Regions from separate parts of the Zoogloea sp. genome, predicted to be linked through region 2. Evidence: riboswitches for the same ligand, from Rfam matches in the RefSeq annotation. Region 2 holds a riboswitch; the other holds the start of a gene.
What was found. Region 2 has a riboswitch for S-adenosylhomocysteine ahead of metH (methionine synthase). Riboswitches for the same ligand answer to the same signal wherever they lie in the genome.
Positions count from the first base shown of each region.

Region 1 (3,409 bases), on a different contig from region 2:
CTGGGAGAGCACGGTGAGCTTGGCACCGATCTTCTTCAGGTGCAGGCGGGCCACCATTTCGTCGAGTTGCTTGGGCAGCACGTAGACGCCGACCGGGTACTGCTCGGTCTTGGTGAACAGCTCGATCTGGGCCAGGGTCTGGTTGGCGAAGGAGTTGCTCATCACGAAGCTCGGGTGGCCGGTGGCACAGCCGAGGTTAACCAGGCGGCCTTCGGCCAGCAGGATGATGCGCTTGCCGTCCGGGAAGATGATGTGGTCGACCTGGGGCTTGATGTTCTCCCACTCGTACTGGCGCAGGCTGGCGACTTCGATCTCGGAGTCGAAGTGGCCGATGTTGCAGACGATGGTGTTGTTCTTCATCGCCTTCATGTGGTCATGGGTGATCACGCCCACATTACCGGTGGTGGTGACGAAGATGTCGCCCAGCGCGGCGGCTTCTTCCATCGTGACCACGCGGTAGCCTTCCATCGCCGCCTGCAGTGCGCAGATCGGGTCGATTTCGGTAACCCACACGGTGGCGCCGAGGCCGCGCAGGGATTGCGCACAGCCCTTGCCCACGTCGCCGTAGCCGAGCACCACGCCGATCTTGCCGGCGATCATCACGTCGGTGGCGCGCTTGATGCCGTCCACCAGCGATTCGCGGCAGCCGTAGAGGTTGTCGAACTTGGACTTGGTGACCGAGTCATTGACGTTGATGGCCGGGAACTTCAGCTCGCCCTTGGCGTGCATCTGGTACAGGCGGTGCACGCCGGTGGTGGTTTCCTCGGTGACGCCCTTAATCTGCGCCAGGCGGGTGGAGTACCAGGTCGGGTCTTGTTGCAGCTTGGCCTTGATGGAGGCGAACAGCACCACGGCTTCTTCGCTGTCCGGCTTGTCCAGCACCGACAGGTCCTTCTCGGCCTTGGCGCCCAGGTGCAGCAGCAGGGTCGCGTCGCCGCCGTCGTCGAGGATCATGTTGGAGTAGCCACCGTCGGTCCACTCGAAGATGCGGTGGGTGTAGTCCCAGTAGTCGGTGAGGGACTCGCCCTTCACGGCGAACACGGGGATGCCGTCCTTGGCGATGGCGGCGGCGGCGTGGTCCTGGGTCGAGAAGATGTTGCAGGACGCCCAGCGCACTTCGGCGCCGAGAGCGGTCAGCGTCTCGATCAGCACCGCGGTCTGGATGGTCATGTGCAGGGAGCCGGTGATGCGCGCGCCCTTCAGCGGCTGCTTGGCGGCGAATTCCTCGCGGATGGCCATCAGGCCCGGCATTTCGGTTTCGGCGATGCGGATTTCCTTGCGACCCCAGTCCGCCAGGGACAGGTCGGCAACAACGAAATCGGTGAACTTTTCAGCCACAGCGTTCATGAGAACTCCTCGAACATGTGGCCGGGAAGGGACTACGCGTGGCTCGGGATGATGGCTCACCGCGTCTCCCCGTGCCCGGCACGGGTTTGCAAACAAGCATGGACGGGTGAGCGCGGTTGCAGGTGAACGGGAGAAAAACCCTCGGCACCGACATCGAGCCTGGGACAGCGGGCCTTGCACCCGGCAGTCTTGCAGCGCTCCTCGATTCAGGTCGCGAATTATAGCGGATCGACGCTGATTTTCTTGAGAATTTTGCCGCGCATCAGGTAAGCGCGTTCATTCTGCGGTGGCGCCACCGTCCGTGAGGGTGAATGAATTCGCCCCTACAGGGCGGCGTCGAGGACCTTGCCGAAGACTTCTGCTTCCTGAAAGCCGACCACGCGCAGATTCTGGCGCTCTTCGCCGCCGGCCTTGAAGAAGATGATGCCGGGCGGGCCGAACAGATTGAAACGTTTCAGCAGTGCCTTGTCGGCGTCGCTGTTGGCGGTGACGTCGGCCTGCACGAGCTGGAAGCCGGCCAGGCGTTTGGCGACGGCCGGGTCGGCGAAGGTGAAGCGCTCCATTTCCTTGCAGGAGATGCACCAGTCCGCATAGAAGTCGAGCATTACCGGGCGGGTGGCGGTCTTGAGGAGCTGATCGAGTTCTTCCACCGAGGCGACGCGCTGGAACCTGGTTTCGGCCGCAGCGGGGGCGCTGGCGGCTTGGGCGCGCAGGATGGCGAGGGGCTGCAGCGGGTCGCGGGAGCCGGCCAGCGCGCCGATGAACAGCGCCGCGCCGGCGATCAGCGCGAGCACGCCGAAGCCTTTCCAGAAGCGCTGCCAGCCGCTGGCATGGGGCGGCAGCGGGTCGAGGGCGTGCAGGTAGATCGCCGAGAACACCAGCAGGCCGGCCCAGGCCAGCATCGGCACGACGCTCGGCAGCACCGGTGTGACCAGCCAGATGGCGACGCCCAGCAGCATCACGCCAAAGGCGCGCTTGACCCCTTCCATCCACGGGCCGGGCTTGGGCAGCGCGCTGCGCGCCAGCACGCCGACGAGCAGCAGCGGGGCACCCATGCCGAGGGCCATGATGAACAGCGCGGCGCCGCCGAGCGCGGCGTTGCCGGTCTTGGCGATGTAGAGCAGGGCGCCGGCCAGCGGTGCGGCGACGCAGGGGCCGACGATCAGCGCCGACAGGGCACCCATCAGCAGGATGCCGCCGGGCGAGCCGCCCTGGTGGTTGACAGTGTCGGACAGGCGGCTCTGCAGCGCGATGGGGAGCTGCAGTTCGTAGAAGCCGAACATGGAGCCGGCCAGCACGATGAAGATCAGCGAGAAGGCGCCAAGCACCCAGGGGTTCTGCAGCGCGGCGGACAGCAGCGTGCCGGACAGCCCGGCGGCGACGCCGGCGGCTGCGTAGGTGAGCGCCATGCCCAGCACGTACAGGGTGGACAGGCCGAAGGCGCGGCTCTTGGTGATCGCGTGACCGTGGCCGACGATGATGCCGGACAGGATGGGGATCATCGGGAAGACGCAGGGCGTCAGCGCCAGCAGCAGGCCAAAGCCGAAGAAGCTGATCAGGATGGTGGCGGTGCTGCCGCCGGACAGCAGGCGGGCGACGCGGCCGGATTCGTCGTGGCCGTCGTCTGCCGGGGCGGCGGAGGCCGGTGCTGTGCTGGCGGCGGGGGTGTCGGCCTTGCCCAGCGCGTGGGCCAGGACGCCGCCGGATCCGCCGTCGGTGCCGGCTGCGGCGATGGTGAAGCTCTGCTTCTGCGGCGGGTAGCAGATGCCCATGTCGGCGCAGCCCTGGCTGCTGACCTCCAGTTCGAAGGGCGGCTTGCCGGCGACGATGGGCACCGGGATGACCAGTTCGTGGCGGTAGATCTCCACCTGCCCGAAGGCGTCGTCTTTCTTCGGCTTGCCGGGCGGGATGGCGGGTTCGCCGAAGGTCACGCCCTCGGCCTGGAACTTGAAGCGGTGGCGGTACAGGTAGTAACCGTCGGCGATCTGGAAGCGGACTTCGACGGTGTGATCGTCCACCGCGCGGGCGGATACGCGGAAGGCCTGTTCGACCGGCAGCGGTT
Region 1 covers NZ_JAYSDK010000021.1:27,183-30,591, reverse strand. Annotated here, with positions in the region: gene ahcY (adenosylhomocysteinase) at 1-1,347, opposite strand, end outside; S-adenosyl-L-homocysteine riboswitch at 1,449-1,556, opposite strand; gene dsbD (protein-disulfide reductase DsbD) at 1,671-3,409, opposite strand, start outside.
Region 1: linked by a shared signal. The riboswitch ahead of ahcY (adenosylhomocysteinase) and the one ahead of metH (methionine synthase) in region 2 are both predicted to bind S-adenosylhomocysteine.

Region 2 (3,409 bases):
CTACGTCACGCCTGATCAACTGATATTTCAACGGAACCGGAAAGGAGAGCCGCGATGGAATCCGATACCGTCATCTACGGCCTGCTCGGCCGCATCCACCTGCTGATGCGCCGGGTGAACAATCGCATCACCGACGTGGAGTACATGCGGGTGAACAAGGACTACGCGCGGGAGATCGTGCGTCTGGCCGTGGACACCGGCCATGCCGAGCTGACCGAGCTGGCCACCCGCCTGCGGGCCGCGATGGAGCTGGAGGCGCCGCCCGCTGAAGGCCACGTCACCAACGACCGGATGGCCCGCGGGCTGCTTGATCGTCTGCGGGCGTCCCGGCCCAACGCCACTCACCCGACCGAGCGTTACGTCGGCTCCCTGCGCTGAGGTGGCGGGATGACGCGGGTACATTCGTCCGCGCCTAGTGCCTCGATCCATTCCAGCTGGCGCTCGAGCACCTCTACCGTCGCCTCCGACGGGTCGTTGCGGCGGTCCAGCAGGCGGCGGCGCAGTTCGTCCAGCGGGGCCCCGCAGGCGAGGATCGCGAAGTCGGCGCCGTGCTGCTGCGCTAGCGCGGCGAAGCTGTCGCGCTCGCTGCGCTTGAGAAATGCCGCATCGACGATCACCGACCAGCCGGCGTCGAGCATCTGGCCTGCCAGTTCGGTAAGGCGCGCATAGGTGCGGCGGGTTGCTTCCGGCGTGTAGATGCCGCCGGCCACGCAGGAGCGGCTGCTGGCTAGCGGGGCCAGGCCGAACAGGCGCTTGCGCTCCACGTCGGAACGCAGGCGCAGCGTGGCGGCGCCAGGGTCGGCGCGCAGCAACTCGGCACTGAGACTGCTCTTGCCGGAGCCGGACAGGCCGTGGGTGATCACCAGCTGCGGGCGCGGCGGCATGGTCAGGCGTTCTGCCTGGGCCAGATAGTCGTTGGTGGTGTCCGGCTGGCCGGCGAAGGCGGCGACTTTGGCGCGCACCATCGCCTTGTACACGGCGTAGAAGCGCAGCACAGGCACTGCATCGAAATCACCGGACTCGATCAGCCACTCATTCAGCAGCCAGGCGGCCAGGCCGGGCCGCTGGTGGTCGAGCAGGTCCACGTAGGTGAAGGCCAGCTCGGAGGCTACGTCGATCCAACGGAAGTCGTCGTTGAACTCGATGCAGTCGAAAGGGACCACGTCGCCGTGCAGCAGCACCATGTTGCCCAGATGCAGATCGCCGTGGCATTCGCGAACGTGGCCAGCCGCCTTGCGGGCCGCGAGTCGCGGCGCGATGCGCGCGAACTCGGTTTCGGTCCACGCTTCCAGCCGGTCAAGGCATGTGGTGGCATCTGGCCGCAAGCTGCGGATTGCGGTGAAGTTGTCGATGGCCGGCGCGCGGATCTGCTCTGGTTCGCCAAAGCGGCTGCCGGTGGGGGCCGTTGCCGCTGCACGGTGGAAGGCATGCACGACACGGGCAAGGGCCGACAGGTGCTCGGGCGTCAGCGCCCCGCGGGCGCAAACGTGGTCGAGGCGCTGGCTCTCCGCGAAGCGGCGCATCTTCACCGCCCATTCCCCGCTGTCGCCGATCGCCTCCAGGCCCAGGTAGAGTTCGGGTGCGAAACGCCGGTTGAGACGCAATTCTTCCTGGCAGAAGAACTGCCGGCGGGTTGCAGAACCGTAGTCGAGGAAGGGGAGGGTGATCGGCTTCTTCAGCTTCCAGGCGAAACCGTCGGCCAGCAGCAGCCAGGAAATATGGGTTTCGATGACTTCGGCACCAAGTTGTGCGCGGAAGGCCTCGAGCCAGGGTGGGAGTGGTGAGGACATGACAGGATTATCCCCCGCCCGTGCTATCGTCGCGACCCTCGCCGGAGTTGCCGCCATGACTGCGTTTGCCGATCCCTTCACCCATCGCTCCACCAACCTCGCCGAGGCCGAGGCACAGATCGCGGCGATCCGCGGCCTGCTGGACGCGGCCGGACTGGCGCACCGCAATCCACCGCCGGCGCCGACCGCCTGCTGCGGGCGTGGTTGCAACGGCTGCGTGTGGGAGGGCTTTTACGCCGCCCTCGGCTGGTGGCGGGATGACGCCCGAGAATTGCTTGCCGCTGTCGGCGCCTGAACGCTGCCCGATCTTGGCAGATGGACTGAAAACCCCGTAAAATCCGGCTCTTGCCGAGGAGCGTTGCGACCTGCGAAACACGTGGGCCAGGCTCGGCAATCATCAACGGCGCTCGCAAACCTTCCAGCCGGGTTTGCCGCGCCGTTCGCTTTTGCGTCGCTGCAGCGCATTTCTCCCGGCTGACAAATCCGTACCGAGGTAGATCCATGCAAGCCGACCGCACCGCCGAACTCCAGTCCGCCCTGACCCACCGCATCCTGATCCTCGACGGGGCGATGGGCACGATGATCCAGCAGCACAAGCTCGGTGAGGCCGACTACCGCGGCCAGCGCTTCGCCGATCATCCCAAGGACCTGAAGGGCAACAACGACCTGCTGGTGCTGACCCGCCCGGATGTAGTGGGCGGCATCCATCGGGCCTACCTGGACGCCGGTGCGGACATCATCGAGACCTGCACCTTCAACGCGACCCGCGTCTCCCAGGCCGAATACGGCCTCGCCGACGTGGCCTACGAGCTGAACGTGGAGGGCGCCCGCCTGGTGCGTCAGCTGTGCGACGAATTCACCGCGGCCAACCCGGCCAAGCCGCGTTTCTGCGCCGGCGTGCTCGGCCCCACGTCGCGCACCCTGTCGATCTCGCCGGATGTGAACGATCCGGGTTTCCGCAACATCAGCTTCGATGCGCTGGTCGATGACTACTATGACTCGGCCAAAGGTCTGCTGGAGGGCGGTGCCGACATCCTGCTGATCGAGACGATCTTCGATACGCTGAACGCCAAGGCGGCCGTCTTCGCCGTCGAGAAGCTGTTCGCCGACATCAAGCAGCGCGTGCCGGTGATGATCTCCGGCACCATCACCGACGCCTCCGGCCGCACCCTGTCTGGCCAGACCGCCGAGGCCTTCTGGAACTCCCTCAGCCACGCGCAGCCGATCAGCTTCGGCCTGAACTGTGCGCTGGGTGCCAAGGAGCTGCGCCAGTACGTGGAGGAGCTCTCCAACGTCTGCGACACCTTCGTGTCCGCCCACCCCAACGCTGGCCTGCCCAATCCGCTGTCGCCCACCGGCTACGACGAGACGCCTGAGCAGCTGGCCACCGAGATCGTCGAATGGGCGCGCTCCGGCCTGGTGAACATCGTCGGCGGCTGCTGCGGCACCTCGCCGGCGCACATCAAGGCGATTGCCGAGGCGGTGGCGTTGGTCACCCCGCGCAGCATCCCGCACATCGAGAAGAAGCTGCGCCTGTCCGGCCTGGAGCCCTTCAACGTCGGTCCGGAATCGCTGTTCGTGAACGTCGGCGAGCGCACCAACGTCACCGGTTCGCGCGC
Region 2 covers NZ_JAYSDK010000060.1:8,034-11,442, forward strand. Annotated here, with positions in the region: gene ACE3RX_RS22405 (hypothetical protein) at 55-378, shown strand; gene ACE3RX_RS22410 (AAA family ATPase) at 357-1,790, opposite strand; gene ACE3RX_RS22415 (oxidoreductase-like domain-containing protein) at 1,789-2,085, shown strand; S-adenosyl-L-homocysteine riboswitch at 2,135-2,206, shown strand; partial or broken gene metH (methionine synthase) at 2,292-3,409, shown strand, end outside.